2 regions of the Limnohabitans curvus genome follow, and region 2 is predicted to be linked to the other one. Evidence: predicted binding sites of a transcription regulator. Region 2 holds the regulator's gene; the other holds the start of a gene.
The links. The regulator FNR, encoded in region 2, switches genes on or off when oxygen is low (the NO sensors DNR and NnrR bind a similar motif). The targets are predictions, from matches to a motif close to TTGATNNNNATCAA.
Positions count from the first base shown of each region.

Region 1: a site for FNR is predicted at 6,811-6,824, ahead of clpB (ATP-dependent chaperone ClpB). Genes of this name have one in related genera too.

Region 1 is NZ_NESP01000001.1:2,407,840-2,418,231, reverse strand. Features, by position in the region: gene aceA (isocitrate lyase) at 523-1,854, opposite strand; gene B9Z44_RS12155 (SWIB/MDM2 domain-containing protein) at 2,282-2,737, shown strand; gene B9Z44_RS12150 (MFS transporter) at 2,801-4,009, opposite strand; gene clpB (ATP-dependent chaperone ClpB) at 4,126-6,729, opposite strand; gene moaE (molybdopterin synthase catalytic subunit MoaE) at 6,881-7,363, opposite strand; gene moaD (molybdopterin converting factor subunit 1) at 7,391-7,666, opposite strand; gene B9Z44_RS12130 (molybdopterin molybdotransferase MoeA) at 7,663-8,904, opposite strand; gene mobB (molybdopterin-guanine dinucleotide biosynthesis protein B) at 8,901-9,431, opposite strand; gene thrC (threonine synthase) at 9,428-10,392, opposite strand, start outside.
Region 2 is NZ_NESP01000001.1:2,277,785-2,288,176, reverse strand. Features, by position in the region: gene B9Z44_RS11470 (TonB-dependent receptor domain-containing protein) at 1-829, opposite strand, end outside; cobalamin riboswitch at 905-1,149, opposite strand; gene B9Z44_RS11465 (DUF904 domain-containing protein) at 1,185-1,412, shown strand; gene B9Z44_RS11460 (cell division protein ZapA) at 1,409-1,717, shown strand; gene B9Z44_RS11455 (sulfite exporter TauE/SafE family protein) at 1,938-2,753, shown strand; gene B9Z44_RS11450 (sulfite exporter TauE/SafE family protein) at 2,756-3,469, opposite strand; gene hemN (oxygen-independent coproporphyrinogen III oxidase) at 3,469-4,857, opposite strand; gene fnr (fumarate/nitrate reduction transcriptional regulator Fnr) at 4,934-5,671, shown strand; gene B9Z44_RS11435 (hypothetical protein) at 5,668-5,976, opposite strand; gene B9Z44_RS11430 (FixH family protein) at 6,031-6,321, opposite strand; gene ccoG (cytochrome c oxidase accessory protein CcoG) at 6,328-7,698, opposite strand; gene ccoP (cytochrome-c oxidase, cbb3-type subunit III) at 7,783-8,700, opposite strand; gene B9Z44_RS11415 (cbb3-type cytochrome oxidase subunit 3) at 8,732-8,869, opposite strand; gene ccoO (cytochrome-c oxidase, cbb3-type subunit II) at 8,881-9,504, opposite strand; gene ccoN (cytochrome-c oxidase, cbb3-type subunit I) at 9,515-10,392, opposite strand, start outside.

The DNA.
Region 1 (10,392 bases), 130 kb from region 2:
GCCTCAACCCTGTTGAGCCTTTTTGTGCCGCCTACTGATACGGTCCATTTTTATCTTGCGTACACACAACCGCCATCACAGACAGCTAAGCCAGCTGGGTTTATTCTCGCACCACCGCCAGGCACTCTAGAACACAGACTACGCCCCAATTCATCCGTTACACACTGCCCGGGCCCCGTTACTACTCGGCCACTCTCATTGACTACTGCCCCTGCCCCTGGAGTTCTTCCACAAACAACGATTCCAAATTCATTTTTTGCGCAATGTCCTTGACCGAAGACACTCCCAACAGCCGCCGTAAAAATTAAAGTTATAAATAAATTTTTCATAGATGGTTACCTTCGATATATGTATTCGAATCATGATTTTAGTTATCTGGCCTTGTTTGAGTATTTATCTATCGTATGGACCGCCACGCCACATCCAAAAATTACCCAATAAAAAACCACCCAACGCTCTCACGCTGAGTGGTCTCAACAAACCAAGAGACAGCCCTCTCAGGCTATCTCTCACTTGAAGTGCTTAGTGGAACTGCTCTTCTTCCGTAGAACCTGTGAGGGCTTTCACAGAAGATGAACCGCCTTGGATCACAGTCGTCACGTCGTCGAAGTAGCCTGCGCCCACTTCTTGTTGGTGTGACACGAAGGTGTAACCCTTGTCGCGTGCTGCGAATTCAGGCTCTTGCACCATGTTGACGTAGTGCTTCATGCCTTCGCCGTTGGCGTATGCATTGGCGAACTGGAAGGTGTTGTACCAGTTGATGTGGATACCAGCCAAGGTGATGAACTGGTACTTGTAGCCCAAAGCCGACAAGTCTTCTTGGAACGACGCAATTTGGCTGTCGTTGAGGTTTTTCTTCCAGTTGAAAGAAGGTGAGCAGTTGTAAGACAACAGCTTGCCTGGGCACGCAGCGTGAACCGCTTGTGCGAATTCACGAGCGAAGCCAATGTCTGGCACGCCTGTTTCGCACCACACCAAGTCAGCGTAGGGAGCGTAAGCAACGCCGCGGCTGATGGCTTGTTCCAAACCGTTTTTAACGCGGTAAAAACCTTCTTGCGTGCGCTCGCCGGTCAAGAAAGGCTTGTCGTTGGCGTCGTGGTCAGAGGTGATCAAGTTAGCCGCTTCAGCATCGGTACGGGCCAACACGATGGTGGATGTACCCATGACGTCAGCCGCGAAACGTGCAGAGATCAATTTCTCGCAAGCTTCTTGTGTTGGCACCAACACTTTGCCGCCCATGTGACCGCATTTCTTCACAGCCGCCAATTGGTCTTCGAAGTGAACGCCAGCTGCACCTGAGGCAATCATGTTCTTCATCAATTCGAACGCGTTCAACACGCCGCCGAAACCGGCTTCAGCGTCAGCCACGATGGGCAAGAAGTAGTCGATGAATTCTTTGTCGCCTGGGTTGATGCCACGGCCCCATTGAATTTCGTCAGCACGCTTGAACGTGTTGTTGATGCGGCGAACCATGGTGGGCACAGAGTCATACGCGTAGAGCGATTGGTCTGGATACATGGTCTCTGACGTGTTGCCGTCAGCAGCCACTTGCCAGCCTGACAAATACACAGCTTCCAAACCCGCTTTGGCTTGTTGCATGGCTTGACCAGCAGAGATCGCGCCGAATGCGTTGACGTAGCCCTTCTTGGCACCGCCGTTGACTTTTTCCCAGAGCTTTTCAGCACCGCGCTTAGCGAGTGTGTGTTCGATAGGCATGCTGCCGCGCAGACGCACAACGTCTGCAGCAGAGTACCCACGCTTCACGCCTTTCCAGCGTGGGTTGGTGGCCCAGTCTTTTTCGAGAGCGGCAATTTGTTGTTCGCGGCTGAGTTGTTCGTTCAGTGATTGAGGCATGGTTCACTCCAGAAAGTTAAGTTGTTGACGATGGATCAACTATAAGTCTTCTATAAGAGTTGAATCACCTCTTATGTCTTATATAAGAATTTATTTATTTTCAATTAAAACAACAGGTTACAAAACATATTCTGAATTATGAAATTCAATTTCTCATATCAAGAAAAATTATTGCAGTGCAGCAAGTTAATTCACCGCAATGTGAAATGTATTTTCAGCATTAAGGCGATGTGCCTCTCGATCACAAATAAGGCGTGCGAGCGCATCAACTCGGTGCGCAGCAAAGCACACTCACAAAAAACAACATTCTCGAGAGAAAAAAGTCGTTTTAAGCTTGGAAAGACGTGCGTTCTCAATTAGCATCCGCAATGGCTTAGAGCGATATCTCTAAGGCTTGAAAACAAACACTTCTAGAAGGAAATCAACCATGGCAACTGCAAAGAAAGCTCCGGCAAAAAAAGTAGCAGCAAAGAAAGCTGTTCCCGCGAAAAAAGTAGCAGCTAAAAAAGCTGCTCCAGCAAAAAAGGTTGCGGCAAAGAAAGCTGCTCCTGCTAAGAAAGTAGCAGCTAAAAAAGTTGTTGCTAAAAAAGCCCCAGCGAAAAAAGTTGCAGCCAAGAAAGCACCAGCTAAAAAGCGCACGCCTAACGCAGCATTTATGAAGGCTCTCACGCCAAGCGCCGCTTTGGCCGCAGTGATCGGTAGCACGCCAGTGCCCCGTACTGAAGTGGTCAGCAAGATGTGGACATACATCAAAAAGCACGGCCTGCAAGACAGCGTGAACAAGCGCAACATCAACGCTGACGAGAAGCTCAAGTCGGTCTTCGGCAAAGCTCAAGTCACGATGTTTGAGTTGGCTGGTTTGATCGGCAAACACCTGAAGTAATTCAGTTTTGCTGAAACAAAAAAGGGACCTAACGGTCCCTTTTTTTTATGCATAAAGATCAACTCATGCCTGCACAGTTCGACGTCCAACGCCTAAGGCGACCACCACACTCAGCAGCAACACCAAGGCAGCGCCCAATAGGGTCGCACCATACCAGCCATGGTCCATGAACACACCAAAAATCAACGGCGAAATCGCAAAGCCCACATCTAAGCCTGAATACACCATGCCGTAAACCCGACCTGTGGCACCTTTCGGTGTCGCCTTTTTGATCATCATGTCGCGCGAAGGCCCGCCCACACCAATCGCCAAGCCTGTAGCCGCCAAGATGGTCATTGTGGCCGTGGCGTCAAAGATGCCGCTACCACACAGGGCCATGAATAAAGCGGCAACTGTCATACAACTGGCAACCACTTTGTCACTGTGACGCGGCCAGCGCGCCGCTACAAAACCACCAACAAACATGCCTGCAGCCGCACACAACATGTACGCTGTCAAAGTAAAGGTGGCTGCTTCAAATGTCACGCTGTGCATGGCTTGCAGAATCGAGACAGCAAAGCTTTGCACCACAGCCAAAGTCATGGTGGACAACAAAAAGAAACCAAAGCACCACCACACCACGGGAATTTTCAAAAATGCCAGGGTGCTCACGCTCGCGGTATCTTGCTTGTGATCAACCACCTCAGCCAGCAAGAACTCGCGCTGCCAAACCAGCAACACAAAGATGGCCAAAAACAAGCCAGCGGCTCCTACATAAGCCGTCCGCCAACCCAATGCAGCGCTCAAGCCCACCATGAACACAGGCGCAAGGGCCCAGCCCAAATTACCCGTCAATCCGTGCGCACTGAAGGCATAGCCCAATCGCGGGGGCGATACCTTCTGATTCAGAATGGTGAAATCAACAGGGTGAAAAGCACAGTTGCCAAGCCCCAAACAAGCAGCCCCCAGCATCAAACCCAAATAGCTTTGCGCCACCGCCACGGTCAGACAGCCGGCAGCCAAAATGACCAATGAAGCAAACAACACAGGACGTGCGCCAAAACGGTCGACCACAAAACCAGCCGAAGCTTGCCCGATGCCCGAGACGACGAAAAAGACCGTCATCAGAAAACCAAGCTCTGAGTAGCTCAAACCAAACGTGCTCATGAACACAGGGAACATGAGCGGCAACAACAGGTGCGAGAAGTGAGAACTGGCGTGGGCAATACCCACCAAGCCAATGACGGCAGCGTCATCGCGCCAAGGGTGGGATGCGGGGTTCAAAGTTGTCATAAAAAAGCGCAACAGAAAGAATGAAAGCATCCTAACTGCTGCGCTTGTTTGCCGCCGTCCAGTGGGGGACAAGCCCCCTGACCCAACAAGGGACAAGCCCCATCAGCTACCTAGGGTCAAACCTCGGCTTTGGTGAAGGCAAATTCACCTGGCGCACGCACGGGGTCCACGTTGACCGCAATCGTGTCTTTGGGCAAGAACTTGCCTTCCAACAACAATTTGGACAATGGGTTTTCGATGCGCTGCTGAATGGCGCGCTTCAAAGGCCTCGCACCAAACACAGGGTCAAAGCCCACCTTGGCCAGCTCAGCCAAAGCGGCAGGCGACACCTCCAAGGTCAAGTCCATCTTGGTCAAACGTGCGCCCAAAATCTTGAGCTGAATACCCGCGATGCTGGCAATGTGCTCGGCATCCAAAGCGTGGAACACCACGGTCTCGTCAATACGGTTCAAGAACTCAGGACGGAAGTGCGACTTGAGCTCATCCCACACGGCATCTTTGATGTCTTGCGCGTCTTGCCCCACCATGCTCTGGATGATGGGCGAGCCAATGTTGGACGTCATCACGATGACGGTGTTTTTAAAGTCCACCGTGCGGCCTTGGCCATCGGTCAAGCGGCCATCGTCGAGCACCTGCAACAAGATGTTGAACACATCGGGATGCGCCTTCTCCACCTCATCCAGCAACAACACGCTGTAGGGGTTGCGACGCACGGCCTCGGTCAAGTAGCCACCTTCGTCGTAGCCCACGTAGCCGGGAGGCGCGCCCACCAAGCGGCTGACCGAGTGCTTCTCCATGAACTCGCTCATGTCGATGCGAATCATGTGGTCTTCGCTGTCAAACAAGAAACCTGCCAAGGCCTTGCAAAGCTCAGTCTTACCCACACCCGTTGGGCCAAGGAACAAGAACGAGCCTGTAGGACGGTTAGGGTCGCCCAAGCCCGCGCGTGAACGTCGAATGGCGTTGGCCACAGCGGTGATGGCTTCTTCTTGGCCCACCACACGGTCATGCAACTTGTCTTCCATTTGCAAGAGCTTGTCGCGCTCGCCCTGCATCAGCTTGGACACAGGAATGCCCGTGGCGCGTGCCACCACTTCGGCAATTTCTTCAGCGCCCACTTGTGTGCGCAGCAAGCGATGGCCACCGGCTGCAGCCGTCTTGCCGCTTTCGCGGGCGTTGGCTTCTTTCATCCGCTTTTCAAGCTCGGGCAATTTGCCGTATTGCAACTCGGCCACTTTGTTGAAATCGCCCTTGCGGGTGAGTTCTTCAATTTGATGACGCAGACGATCAATCTCTTCTTTGATTTGCGCACCACCGTGAGCAGATGACTTTTCAGCCTTCCAAATTTCATCGAGGTCGGCGTACTCTTTGCCAATCTTTTCAATCTCTTCTTCAAGCAACTCCATGCGCTTTTGTGAAGCTTCGTCTTTTTCTTTGCGCACAGCTTCGCGCTCAATCTTGAGCTGAATCAGGCGACGGTCTAGCTTGTCCATCACCTCAGGCTTGGAGTCGATTTCAATTTTGATTTTGGCGGCGGCCTCGTCAATCAAATCAATCGCTTTGTCGGGCAAGAAACGGTCGGTGATGTAGCGGTGGCTCAACTCGGCTGCCGCCACGATGGCGGGGTCGGTAATCTCGACACCATGGTGCACTTCGTACTTCTCTTGCAAGCCGCGCAGAATCGCAATCGTTGCCTCGACCGAAGGCTCGCCCACAATGATCTTTTGAAAACGACGCTCTAAGGCTGCATCTTTTTCAATGTACTTGCGGTATTCGTCCAAGGTGGTGGCGCCCACGCAGTGCAGCTCGCCGCGCGCCAAGGCGGGCTTGAGCATGTTGCCCGCATCCATCGCGCCATCGGCCTTGCCAGCGCCCACCATGGTGTGCAGCTCGTCGATGAACACAATGGTTTGGCCTTCGTCTTGCGCCAACTCTTTGAGCACGCTTTTCAAGCGCTCTTCAAACTCGCCGCGGTATTTCGCACCGGCCAACAAAGCGGCCATGTCGAGCGACAACACGCGTTTGCCTTTGAGGGAATCGGGCACCTCGCCTGCCACGATGCGTTGGGCCAAGCCCTCCACAATTGCGGTCTTGCCCACACCTGGCTCACCGATGAGCACAGGGTTGTTTTTGCTACGACGTTGCAGCACCTGAATGGCGCGACGAATTTCATCGTCGCGGCCAATCACAGGATCGAGCTTGCCTTGACGGGCGCGCTCGGTCAAATCCATGCAGTATTTTTTGAGCGACTCGCGCTGGCCTTCGCTCTCTGCGTTGTCCACTTTTTGGCCACCACGCACCGCCGTGACCGCCGCCTCCAAAGACTTACGGCTCAAACCGTTTTGCGTGGCGAGCTTGCCCCAGTTGCCTTTGTTGTCGCACAGAGCGAGCAAGAACAATTCACTGGCCACAAATTGGTCGCCACGTTTGATGGCTTCTTTTTCCGCAGCCTGAATCAAGGACACGGTGTCGCGCCCCACTTGCACCTGGTCTTGACCTTCGACTTTGGGCAAGCGGTTCATCGCATCTTCGGCAGACGACAACAGGCCCGACACATTGGCACCTGCGCGCTGCAAAAGCGATTTAGGCCCATCGTCTTGGCGCAGCATGGCGACTAACACGTGGGAGGGTTCGATGTAGGCGTGGTCGCCCCCGAGGGCGAGCGACTGTGCATCGCCCAAGGCTTCTTGGAACTTGGTGGTGAGTTTGTCAATACGCATGGAAACTCCGAGAACTTTGTTGAATTAGTCAATATTTGAGGCTGCCACCTGCTATTTCAAGTGGCAGGAAAGCCAATGACCTTGACGTGGGTCAAAGCACCACACATTCAACCATCCACCAGCCCAACCATCCGTGCGCTGGCACACACCGCTACGGCGCGACGGAATTGCTCGCTTCAATGCCCCAGCGCGCCAAGGCTTGGTCATCGCTCACACGCGCATCCACCCAGCGCGCGCCTTCGGGGGTGACTTCTTTTTTCCAAAAAGGTGCCTGTGTTTTAAGGTAGTCCATCAAAAACTCACAGGCCTTGAAGCTCTCGCCGCGGTGCGCCGAGGTCACCGCCACAAACACAATTTGGTCTTCGGGCTGCAACAAACCCACGCGGTGAATCACGCGGGCCGCAAAGATGTCAAAGCGCTGCTTCGCTTCTTCCATCATGGCGGCGATGGACTTCTCGGTCATGCCGGGGTAGTGCTCAAGTTCCATGCTGGCCACCGAGCTGCCATCGTTGCGCTCACGCACCGTGCCTAGAAAAGAGCATACGGCCCCAACGCGCGCATCACCCGCACGCAAAGCCGAGAGCTCTTGGCTCACATCAAAGTCTTGGGTTTGGATGCTGACAGTGAAAGTCATCAATCGCCTCGCGAAATTGCTGAAGGTTTAGCCGCCGGTCACGGGTGGAAAGAACGCGACTTCGCAACCTTCGCTGAGGGCCGCGTCGCCGTCACACAAATCTTGGTTCAAAGCCGTGCGCACAGCGCGGCCAGGTGCCAATACCTCCGCATAAGCACCGCCGCGCGCCAATAACTCATCACGCAAAGCGTTGAGCGTGGTGGCTTGCGTACGCACGGTTTCACCGCCCTGCCCGATGGCTTCGCGAATGGACGCAAAGTATTTGAGATTGACATTCAAAGTCACGTGAGGCGTTTCAGTCATGCCAGCCACTCCGCAAAGGAAATAAAGCGAACGGTATCGCCTTTTGAAATGGTTTGCCCAGCGGGGTTATCCACCACGCCATCGCCCCACACCGCCGACGTGAGCACGCCAGAGCTTTGATTGGGGAACAAATCGAGGCCGCCTTGTGCGTTGCGTTTGACACGCAAAAACTCACGGCGCTTGTCAGCGCGGGGCCAGTCGAAGTGCGCCGTCATGTCGGTGCGTGTGATGTCGGTCTTCGTCACACCTTGCAAGGCCAACACAAAGGGGCGCACCAACAACAAGAAGGTCACAAAGCTGGACACAGGGTTGCCGGGCAAGCCCATGAAGTGGCAAGCGTCAGCTTGTGCTTCACGGTTCACCTTGCCATAGGCAAACGGTTTACCGGGCTTGATGGCGAGTTGCCACAGGTTCAATTCGCCCAAGCTCTCCACCGCAGGTTTGATGTGATCTTCTTCACCCACCGACACACCACCGCTGGTCAAAATCAAATCGTGGTGCAAAGCTGCATCACGCAAAGCGGCAATGGTGGCGTCGCGCTTGTCGGGCACGATGCCCAGGTCGGTCACCTCGCAACCCAAGCGCTGCAACATGGCGCGCAAGAAAAAACGGTTGGAGTTGTAAATCGCACCAGCAGGCATGGCTTCAGGCGCCACATCGCCGGGCATGACCAGCTCATCACCCGTCGAGAACAAAGCCACGCGCGGACGTGCAGACACCTGCAACTGCGCCAAGCCAATGCTGGCGGCCAAACCCAGCTCAGCAGGCGTCAAGCGCGTGCCTTGGCTGAGCACCGTGGCACCGCGTGTGACGTCTTCACCCGAACGGCGAATCCACTGCCCTGCAGGCACTGCCTTGGTCACTTGAACTTGCTCGCTCTCTAAAGCGTCGCAGTCTTCTTGCATCACCACGGCATCCGCACCAGGGGGGATGGGCGCGCCTGTGAAGATGCGTGCAGCTTCGCCTGCATTGAGCTGCGTACCGTGTGTGCCTGCGGGTATGCGCTGCGTCACGCGCAGCACCGCACCTGCTTGCGCGCAATCTGCTGCACGCAGCGCATAGCCATCCATCGAGCTGTTGTCTTGTGGTGGCACTTGCAAGGCCGCAACCACGTCTCGCGCGAGCACGCGGCCATCAGCGTCAAAGGTGGACACCAATTGCACGCCAGTCAATGCACGAGCTTGCGCCAGCAATTGCGGCAAAGCGTCATCGAGTGAAAGCAAAGCAGGACGGGTCATAGCAAAGGCGGGTTGTATTCGAAACGGTCTTCATTGGCCACCAACCATTCGGTGATGGCGTAGGCATCATTCAAATCGAGCACAGGGCGTTGCGTGACCTCTGGCAGGTCTTGCGGCGAATCCGTGGCAATGGCCACCACAAAATCATCTTCAGGGTAGCGCACGGGCTGCTCGGACGCTTTGCGCCAGACCTCGACCTTGAGCAAATCGCTTTTCTTAAAGCCTTCGACCAAGACCCAATCCACACCGTCGTACACCTCGGCCAACAAGTGATGCACTGAGAGCTGCGCAGGTTGCTCAAACTGGCGCTGCAACACCAAGCGTTGGTTGGAGGCCACCAGTACCTCAAACGCACCGGCTTCACGGTGTCGCCAGCTGTCTTTGCCGGGTTTATCGATGTCAAAGTTGTGGTGCGCGTGTTTGACCACCGACACGCGCAAGCCACGCATGCGCATGCAGCCAATCAGCTGCTCCACCAAGGTGGTTTTTCCTGAACCGGAGTAACCGGCAAAGGCGACGACCTTCATGCGTGATCGCAATGCTTGGCGATGTAGGCTTTGATTTGCGCCACATCTGCCTTCATCACCTGCACGCGTTTGGGCAAGGCTTCGATGCCTTCAAACTTGGCTGGGCGATGGGGCTCTTGGCCCAAGGCTTCCACGATGGTGGCGGCAAATTTGATGGGCAACGCAGTTTCCAACACGATCATGGGCACGCCGGCCTTGAGGTGTTCACGCGCCACTTTCACGCCGTCGGCCGTGTGGGTGTCAATCATTTCACCAAAGCGTTTGTGCACGTCTTGGATGGTGGCCAAACGGTTGGCATGTGTGCTCTTGCCGCTGGCAAAGCCGTAGCGTGCTGCAGCTTCTGCAAAGTGTGGGTTGCCGCTCAGGTCGAACTTGCCGTTCTTCGAGATTTGCGCACCGAACAAGTCTTTGGTCAGTGCCGCATCGCGACCGAGCAAATCGAACACAAAGCGCTCAAAGTTGCTGGCCTTGGAAATGTCCATCGACGGGCTGGAGGTTTCGTGCGTGTCGGCACTGCCGCGCACGCGGTACACACCGGTACGGAAGAACTCGTCCAACACATCGTTTTCGTTGGTGGCGGCCACCAAGGTGTCCACAGGCAAGCCCATCATGCGGGCCACATGGCCGGCGCACACGTTGCCAAAGTTGCCACTGGGCACGGTGAAGCTCACCTTTTGGCTGTTGGCCGTGGTCGCTTGGAAATAGCCCGCGAAGTAGTACACCACTTGCGCCAACAAACGCGCCCAGTTGATGGAGTTGACCGTGCCAATTTTGTATTTGGTTTTGAAGTCCAAATCGTTGGACACGGCTTTCACCAAATCTTGGCAATCGTCAAACACGCCTTCGATGGCGATGTTGTGGATGTTCTCGTCCATCAAGCTGAACATTTGCGCTTGTTGGAACGGGCTCATACGGCCATGTGGGCTGGTCATGAACACGCGCACACCTTTTTTGCCGCGCA
Region 2 (10,392 bases):
ATTGATGCGTATCAGTTTTTAAACCTGAGCCCCAATTGCTGTCGTCGTAGTCAATGACCGAATTCTTCAAACTACCACGAATGCCAACACGTAATGTGGGATCGATTCTTTGATCAACCTTAGCGGCTGCATATTGATTGCGATAAGCGTCACGATCAGGGTTAACGCTCGCGCTCTTATCAGCATTCATGGCAGAGAAACCAGCGGTACCGGAAACGCCTGCATTGAGGTCAAAACTGGTTTCATCGGCACGTCCACCATAGCCAACGCTCAGATCTCCCGTTTTACGAGACCCAATCGTCGCAATACCATATGCTTTAGGAGCGCCCTTACGAGACCGCGTGATGATATTTATGACACCACCAATGGCAGACTCACCGTACAAAGCTCCTGCATTACCGCGTAAAACTTCAACCTGCTCAATTTGATTCAGAGGCAAATCTGTGATGGTCAATGCACCTGCACCATCAATTTGCGATCGAACGCCATCAATCAGCACGACCACGCTTTTACTTTCTTGCCCACGCAAAAAAAACGAAGTTGTAGCGCCAGGTCCGCCGTTACGACCAAACTCAAACCCTGCTTCTCCTTGCAGCAAATCTGCCAATGTGACAGCCTGCGACTTATCAATATCTGCACGGGTAATGACCGACACAGACGACAACACATCAGACAAAGGCTGCTCCATGCGCGAAGCAGAAACCACCACAGGATTAACTTCTATGCCCTGCGCTTGAACACTAGCAGCAACTGCCAAAGACAAAACAGAAAGCGCAGGCGCAGAAAAACGCGCGAGTGCACGCGCACGGAGACGGATAGATTTCTTCATGATTTAAATACCAACTTTGTGTGCTCTCACCGCCTTCCCCGACAGTGCTTGAGCGATTTAGCGGCGCGTTTTAGACGCACCGCCACCTTGTTGGCCGGTATCCGGGCTGGCGGAGACTACCTCTGTCGCCTTCCCAAGCGCTTGTTCAAGGCGTTCAGTGGCTTGTGTGACAGAAGCGGAGCCAAAGGGCTCGTCCGCTTGACCGTTGCGGGGGCAGCGCAGGTTTGGTTTTTGTCGAGCTGATCGACGCAACCCTCCTGCTTCCCGTTGAACTGAGGCATGTGAACCACACCTCGAGCACCAACATTGACAATTTTAACGATTAACCTTGCAGCCACCTTAAAATGTCTGGGCCATGTCACAAACACCCCTGATTGATCAAATTGCCCAGCGCGTCGAGCATTTGCTACTGCGTCACGAAGAACTGCAGCGCACCAATGCTTTGCTGGCGACCCAAGTTCAAGAGCTGACGCACGAGCGCGACTTGCTGAAGTCTCGCTTAGGCGCAGCCCGCCACCGCATTGACGCATTGATTGATCGACTGCCCCAAGGCGCAGAGGCTACGACCAAGGACAACGCGTGAAACAAATCGAAGTTCAAATCATGGGCCAAGGCTATGTGCTGGGTTGCCCCGAAGGTGGTGAAACGCGCTTGGGCGAAGCCGTGGGCAAAGTGGATGAGGCCATGTGCAAAATTCGCGATGCTGGCAAGATCAAAGCGCGCGACCGCATTGCCGTACTCGCCGCCCTCAACTTGGCTTTCGACTTGACCGACCGCCCCGCTGCTGCTGTACAAGCCAGCGGTGATGGCAGCGCACACAGCACTGACCTGCACAACTTGCTGCAGCGCATGGATGCGGTGCTCGCACGCGACAACCAGCTCATCTAAGCACGCCTACAATCTAAGCGTCTGCAAGTCCTTGGGGCTTTATATTTCCTTGAACCAATGCTCATAGAGCTCGGGCTTGGAACATCGGTTGATGAGCGTGATCGTCTCGCGTCAGATGAACCCAACGTTGACCTGACCTCGCCCACCTGAACCCCCGGTTCAGGATGACGGCCCTGAGGCTCCTTGCAGACACCTTTTACTCTTTAAGGCCTGCACGCTCATGGACCTCCAGCCCCAATTGATTCTTGAACTCGCCGCGCTTGGCATTTGCACTGGCTTTTTGGCCGGCCTGCTCGGCATTGGAGGCGGCATGATCATGGTGCCTTTCATCACCTTCATGCTTTCGCAACGTAGCGTGGACGCAGACCTGGCCGTCAAGATGGCCATTGCCACGTCAATGGCGACCATCATCTTCACCTCGATCTCAAGCGTGCGCGCCCACCACAAACGTGGCGCAGTGCGCTGGGATTTGGTCAAAGGCTTGGCACCCGGCATCGTGTTGGGCAGCATGATTGGCAGCTTGGGCGTATTTGCCTTGTTGAAGGGGTCTTACTTGGCCATCTTCTTTGGTTTGTTCGTGGGCTTCTCAGCCACGCAAATGTTCTTAGACAAGAAGCCCGCACCCACACGCCAAGTGCCAGCCACCGCAGGCCTCATGGGCGCGGGTGGTGTGATTGGCTTTATTTCTGGTTTGGTGGGCGCTGGCGGTGGCTTTATCAGCGTGCCATTCATGACGTGGTGCAACGTGGCCATTCATAACGCCGTGGCCACCAGTGCAGCTTTGGGCTTTCCGATTGCCGTGGCCAATGTGGTGGGCTACATCATCAGCGGCATGTCGGTACAAGGTTTGCCTGACGATGCGTTTGGTTTCATTTGGGTGCCGGCCTTGACTGTCATTGCGGCTTGCAGCGTGTTCACAGCCCCGCTAGGCGCAAAAGCAGCACACATGCTGCCCGTGAAAAAACTCAAACGCGTGTTTGCCAGCGTGCTTTATGTGCTGGCCGCTTATATGTTTTACAAAGGCATCACGAGCTGAAATTACTGAGGCACCAAGCACCACGGGGCTTGGTACTCGACAAGGCCCATCCACAAGGCCCAGCCTGAACTGACGGCGAGTGCGGCCCCGGCCAAACGCACACCCCATGCGCCGCTGCGGCCATCTACGGTTTGTACGCCTCGCAAGCGCAACCAAACCCATGGGCCAATCGTCAACACCACGGCGCTGCCCAATGCAAAGAGCGCCATCACACCAGCACCTTCAACGGGGCTGTTGCTGAGTGCAGCGACCAAAAGCGCACCGTACAAAAGACCGCAAGGCATCAAGGCCCACAAAACACCAAGGACCACAGCACCGCCATTGCGCAATTTGAGGTGCGCTGTCATCGCCTGCACACGCCGCCAAATGCCGCGACCAAAGCCTTCGAGCCAAATGGGTTGTTCACCACGCCAAAGCAACAACAGCCCAACCATGAAGGCCACGATGTGAAGCAACGTCCACAAGGGGCGAAACACCGCCGACTGTGTGCTGAGCCACCCCACGCCTTGCATGGTGCTGGCCGCCAATGCGCCCAAAGCGCTGTAGCCCACAACGCGCCCCAATTGAAATAAGAGCATGGCCGAAGTGCCCTGCCCTCCCGTTTGCTTTTGGGCCGCACGGCCAATGCCCGCACAAGCCGCACCGCACATGGCCAAACAGTGCGGCCCACCCGCGAGCCCCATGAGGAGTGCGGTAAGGGCCAAAGTTGTGTTCATCAGATGATTTTAGAGAACCTTGCGCGGTTCTTGTCGGCTTGCAGGTATTTGTCAAACACCATGGCCACACCACGCACAAAGAACCAACCCAGCTCAGTCACGTGAATAGCAGCGTCATCCATGGTCAACAAACCTTGTTCTTGCATCGCCTCTAACGCTTTGATCTCTGGGGCGAAATACTGCTTGAAGTCCACCAAATGCGACAACTCCACCGATTCAAACAGCACGCTGCCTTGGCACATCAGCGCCATGATGACGGTGCGGCGCACCAAGTCATCACGCGTCAGGGCCATGCCACGCGCAACGGGCAAGCGGCCTTGGTTAAGCAAGTCGTAGTACTCGTCCAATGTTTTCACGTTTTGGCTGAAGGTCGGACCCACACGGCCAATGGAAGACACGCCTAGGGCGATCAAGTCGCAATCAGGCTGCGTGCTGTAGCCCTGAAAGTTGCGGTGTAAACGGCCCTGACGCTTGGCCACCGCCAGCGCATCAGTGGGCAATGCGAAGTGGTCCATGCCCACATACACATAGCCCGCGTCCATCAGCACGCGCATGGCACTTGAAAGCATGACCAGCTTAGAGGCCGCAGGTGGCAAGTCTTGGGTATGGATGCGGCGTTGCGGTTTGAAGCGCTCGGGCAAATGGGCATAGGCATACAACGCGATGCGGTCTGGACGAAGCTTGACCACCTGGCCCAGCGTGCGCTCAAAGGTCTCAGGCGTTTGCATGGGCAAGCCATAAATCAAATCCACGTTGACCGACTCAAACCCCAGCTCGCGCGAGGCCGCCACCAAATCAAACACTTGCTCTGCGGGCTGGATGCGGTGCACCGCCTTTTGCACGGCGGGTTCAAAGTCTTGCACGCCAAAGCTCAAACGGTTAAAACCCTGCTCTGCCAAAGCGGCCAATCGTTCCCGCGTGACCGTGCGTGGGTCAATCTCAACCGAGTATTCACCGCCGGGCGCAAACTGAAAATTGCGGCGCAGCATGGCCATGAGTTGCGCCAACTCTGCATCGCTCAAAAACGTAGGGCTGCCGCCACCGAGGTGAAGCTGCGACACCACTTGGCCTTGACCTAAGTGGGCAATGTTGAGATCGACCTCGCGCTCTAGATAACGCAAATATTCGGCGCCACGCTCATGGTGCTTGGTGATGATTTTGTTACACGCACAGTAATAACACAGCGACTCACAAAACGGGATGTGTACATACAGCGACAAGGGGTAGGCTTTTGCGCCTACACCATCGCGGCGTTGTTCTAGCGCTTGCAAGTAGTCAGCCTCACCAAACGCCTCCACAAATCGGTCTGCCGTGGGATACGAGGTGTAGCGCGGCCCAGCCACGTCATAGCGCCGTAAAAGTTCTGGATTGAGGACAAGAGAATGCATAAGTTCACACCTAAATTTGCGCTCCATAATAGGCGTGCAGGCACATTAAAAAGTTGACCTGCATCAACACAAACGACTGTCAGCACCCATGAATTCCACCAGTATCAAAGTCGCCTGTTCCAACTGCAATTTGCGAGAGCTCTGCATGCCTTTGGGCTTGAATGAGAGCGAAATGGAACGTGTGGATGAGGTGGTGGCGACGCGTCGCAAAGTGACTCGCGGTGATAACCTTTTCAGAAATGGTGACAAGTTCAACGCGCTGTTCGCCATTCGCACAGGGTTTTTCAAGACACGCATCTCATCTGAGGATGGCCGCGATCAAGTGACGGGCTTTCAAATGGCGGGCGAAATCATTGGCCTAGATGGCATCGTGAGCGACCACCACACCTGTGATGCTGTCGCGCTCGAAGACGCTGAAGTGTGTGTGATGCCGTTTGATCGCATTGAAGAGTTGTCACGCGAAATCACTTCGCTGCAGCGTCATGTGCACAAAATCATGAGCCGTGAAATCGTGCGTGAAAACGGGGTGATGTTGCTGCTGGGCAGCATGCGGGCTGAAGAGCGCTTAGCCGCCTTCTTGCTGAACCTGGTGCAACGCTTGCACGCCAGGGGTTTCTCTCAGTCAGAATTGGTTTTGCGAATGACGCGTGAAGAGATTGGCAGCTACTTAGGACTCAAATTAGAAACCGTGAGCCGCACGTTTTCTAAATTTGTGGAAGACGGCATTGTTGAGGTCAAGCAGCGCCACGTGCGCATCCTCAATCCAGACGCGCTCAAACTTATCGTGAACGCACAAACCTGTCAGCCAGGTTAAACCGCAACAGGCTCGCAACACGCCTCTTGCTTGGGGCAACCATCTGGACGCTCGGTGGGCACCAACGGGCAACGGTTCATTTCAAATGGCGACACCGAGAGCAAGGTTGTCAAAGCACTTGATGCCGCTGTGATGCTCCAAAAAACAAAAAACGACAAGGTGTACACACCTTGTCGTGAAAGCTCAATGGGCTGACCAAACCATTGCATGTCTTGCGGGTCTACAAATGCAAACACCAGCATTTCCAAAACACCCGCCACTAAAAAGGCGGGCCATGCAATCCACATCATTCGCTGAGCCAACATTCTGATTCTCCTGAGAAGGAACTAATTCAGTTTAGGGCTGAATGCGCTAAAAAGTTATGGGGTTTTCGCGGGGGTGTCTGGCTTAGCTGATTCAGCTTTGGGGGTCACCACATGGTTGCGCGCCTGCATGGCGGGCGCCAACTGCATGTCTTTTTCTGCTGCCAAGGTTTTGTTGATGTCTAAACCTCGGCGGTAGTAGTCATCGGCCACCACGGGGTCAGGAATGCGAATCGCAATCGCCAAGGTGATGAAGCCAGCCACAACCACTGCAGCAGGCCCCGCAATGATGAGCCATACATGGCCGTATTGCCACCAAGGTTTGGTATCAGGTGTGTCTTGTTTCATGATGCATTACCTAGGAACGATGAACACAGATTTCTCGACCACGAAGTCATCCGTACCCAGGGCCTGGATTTCAAACGTGATTTTGTGCGAACCGCCTTCGACAGAACCATAAGGGATATCGGCTCGCAATACCACCCAACGGGCTTGTGCAGGGTCCACCATCACCTCAGTATCGGTCGTGATTTTCAAACCGGGCAAGCCTTTGACGGACAAGCGGTACGTTTGAACAGTTTCAGCCGCATTCATGATTTGCAAACGGTACACGTTTTCCAGCGTGCCGTATTCGGTGATACGAGACAAGGTTGAGCGGTCACGCACCACATCAACCTTAAAGGGCGTGCGCAAACTGAGTGAAACAAATAAACCCACCGTCACCGCCACCAAGATCATGGTGTAAATCTGAATACGAGGCCGCATCAAGCGTTGCCAGATTTGTTGAGGCGTCCACTTGTTGTCCATCGCATTTTGCGTGGAGTAGCGTACCAAACCACGGGCGTAGCCCATCTTGTCCATCACGGTGTCGCACACGTCAGCACAAGCACCGCAGCCAATACATTCGTATTGCAAGCCATCGCGGATATCAATGCCGGTGGGACACACTTGCACACACAAAGTGCAGTCCACGCAGGCACCCAAGCTCAAAGCTCCTGCTTCGGCTTTCTTAGAACGTGGGCCACGTGGTTCGCCACGCTCTGTGTCATACGTGACGATGAGTGTGTCGTTGTCAAACATGGCGCTTTGAAAGCGCGCGTAAGGACACATGTATTTACACACTTGCTCACGCATGAAGCCCGCATTGCCATACGTGGCAAAGGCGTAGAAGAACACCCAGAACAGTTCCCATGAACTCATCTGCGTCAGGAAAAACTCCATTGCCAGCTCACGGATGGGGGTGAAGTAACCCACAAAAGTGAAGCCAGTCCAGATCGACAAGAAGATCCAGATGATGTGCTTGTACCACTTCTTAACCAACTTCTCCAACGAGAAGTCTGCGTCGTCCAAGCGCATACGGGCGGAGCGGTCGCCTTCGACCTTGCGCTCAATCCACAAGAAAATTTCGCTGTAAACCGTTTGCGGACAGGCATAACCACACCACAAACGCCCCGCCACTGCCGTGAACAAAAACAGCGCCAAGGCTGAAATCACCAACAAGCCCGTGAGATAAATAAAGTCTTGCGGGTACAAGACCAAACCAAAAATATAAAACCGGCGCGACGCCAAATCGAACAGCACCGCTTGACGTGTGCCCCACTCAAACCAAGGCAAACCGTAAAACACCAGCTGCGTCAGGACCACCAAAATCCAGCGCCAATAAGCAAAGATACCCTCCACAGAGCGAGGGTAGATTTTTTTCGATGCAGCATAAAGCGAGACCATCGCCTCGTCCGCAGAGCCCGAAGGCTCTGGAACGATGGGGATGGTCTTGCGCTGCTTGGAGTCGTCAGCAGAGTTCAAAGCGTTTTACTTCGCAACAGCAGGTTTATTCGAGAAGCCCCAAACATAGGCGGTCAACACGTGAATTTGTGATTCAGTCAAACGGCCTTCTTGTGCTGGCATTTGGTTGACCTTACCGTTGTTGATCATCGCGGTGATGGCTTCTTCGCCCCAGCCGTGCAACCAGATCTTGTCGGTCAAGTTAGCCGAGCCCATGGCTTGCATACCTTTACCGTCAGGACCGTGACATGCAGCACAAGCACCGAACTTCGACTTACCCAAAGCGGCACGCACGGAGTCATGTGGGCTGCCAGACAAGCTCAACACATAGTGCGACACGTTACGGATGTCATCAGGTGTTCCGACAGCTGCGGCCATAGGAGGCATTTGACCAATGCGACCTTTGGTGAGTGTCTCTTTGATTTTGTCAGTCGTGCCGCCATGCAGCCAATCGCTGTCGGTCAAGTTGGGGAAGCCTTTTGAACCGCGGGCGTCAGAACCGTGGCACTGTGCGCAGTTATTCATGAACAAACGCTCACCCACAGCCATGGCTTTGGGGTCTTGCGACAGTTGTTCGGGTGTTTGTGCGTTGAACGCTGCATACAAAGGCTCGAGTTCTTGGTTGGCCTTGGCCACTTCAGCTTCGTATTGACCTTGCGATGTCCAAGCCAACTTGCCGGCATAGCCACCCAAGCCTGGGTAAGCAATGAAGTACACCACAGCAAATACCATGGTGATGATGAACAGCCACAGCCACCAACGTGGGAGGGGGTTGTTCATTTCACGCAAGTCCTCGTCCCAGACGTGGCCAGTTGTGCCGTCTTCTTCGTGCGCTGACACTTTGACTTTGGCCGAGAACCACAGCAAAAATGCGCAGTACACGATGCCAAAAATGGAGATGGACGATACGAAGATCGACCAAAAATTACTTGTGAAATCACTCATGATTCGATTCCTTTACAAAGGCCTCTAGGCCTTAGTCTTGATCGAGGGGCAGCTTTGATGCTGCCTCAAAATCTTCTTTGTTACGTCGAGAAAAAGCCCACACCATGATGCCGATGAACACGGCAAACGAAATCAACGTGGTCGCGATTCGCAGATCATTGACATCCATGGGGTGTCTCCTTATTTGAGCGCGAGGCCCAGTGATTGGAGGAAAGCAATCACAGCTTCCATCTCGGTTTTACCCGTGACGTCTTCTGAGGCCTTAGCGATTTCTTCATCCGTATAAGGCACGCCCACAGTGCGCAATGCCTTCATGTGTGCGGGCATTGCTGCTGCGTCCACCGTGTTCTTCAACAGCCATGGGTACTCAGGCATGTTGGACTCTGGCACCACATCACGTGGGTTGTTCAAGTGAACACGGTGCCATTCGTCACTGTATTTGCCGCCCACGCGAGCCAAGTCTGGACCGGTGCGCTTGCTGCCCCATTGGAAGGGGTGGTCATACACAGACTCACCAGCCACCGAGTAATGGCCGTAGCGCAATGTCTCGGCACGGAAAGGACGGATCATTTGCGAGTGGCAGTTGTAGCAACCTTCACGCACATAGATGTCGCGGCCAGCCAACTGCAACGCAGTCAAAGGCTTCACGCCAGTGACGGGCTCAGTGGTGGACTTTTGAAAGAACAAGGGCACGATCTCAACCAAGCCGCCAAAAGCGACGGCGATCAAGATCAACACGATCATCAAAAAGTTATTGGTCTCCACGCTCGCGTGGGAGAAGCCTTTGGAATTGTTATCAGACATTTATTTCTCCTCAGGCGTGTGCAGGTGCTGGAATGGCAACGCTCACGGTATTACCGCTGGTCACAGTTTTGACCACGTTCCACAACATGATGACCATGCCTGTCAAGTACAACAAACCACCGGCCATACGAATCACGTAGAACGGATAAGTCGCTTTGACTGACTCGACGAAGGTGTAAGTCAATGTGCCGTCGGCGTTGATCGCGCGCCACATCAAACCTTGCATCACACCGGCAATCCACATCGCAGCGATGTACAACACGATGCCGATCGTGGCCAACCAGAAGTGGACCTCAATCGCCTTGACGCTGAACATTTCCTTGCGGCCAAACAACTTAGGAATCAGATAGTAGATAGAGCCCATGGACACCAAGCCCACCCAGCCCAAAGCACCTGAATGCACGTGGCCAACGGTCCAGTCGGTGTAATGGCTCAAAGCGTTCACAGTTTTGATGGCCATCATGGGGCCTTCGAAGGTGGACATGCCGTAGAACGACAGAGACACGATCAAGAAACGCAAGATAGGGTCGTCGCGCAGCTTGTGCCATGCGCCAGACAAAGTCATGATGCCGTTGATCATGCCGCCCCAGCTAGGTGCCAACAACACCAAAGAGAACACCATACCGACCGACTGAGTCCAGTCAGGCAACGCGGTGTAATGCAAGTGGTGAGGACCCGCCCACATGTAAGTGAAGATCAAAGCCCAAAAGTGAACAATCGACAAGCGATACGAGTACACAGGGCGACCTGCTTGCTTAGGGATGAAGTAATACATCATGCCCAAGAAGCCAGCGGTCAAGAAGAAGCCCACCGCGTTGTGGCCGTACCACCACTGCACCATCGCATCTTGTGCGCCAGCGTAAGCAGAGTAAGACTTCATCATGCCGG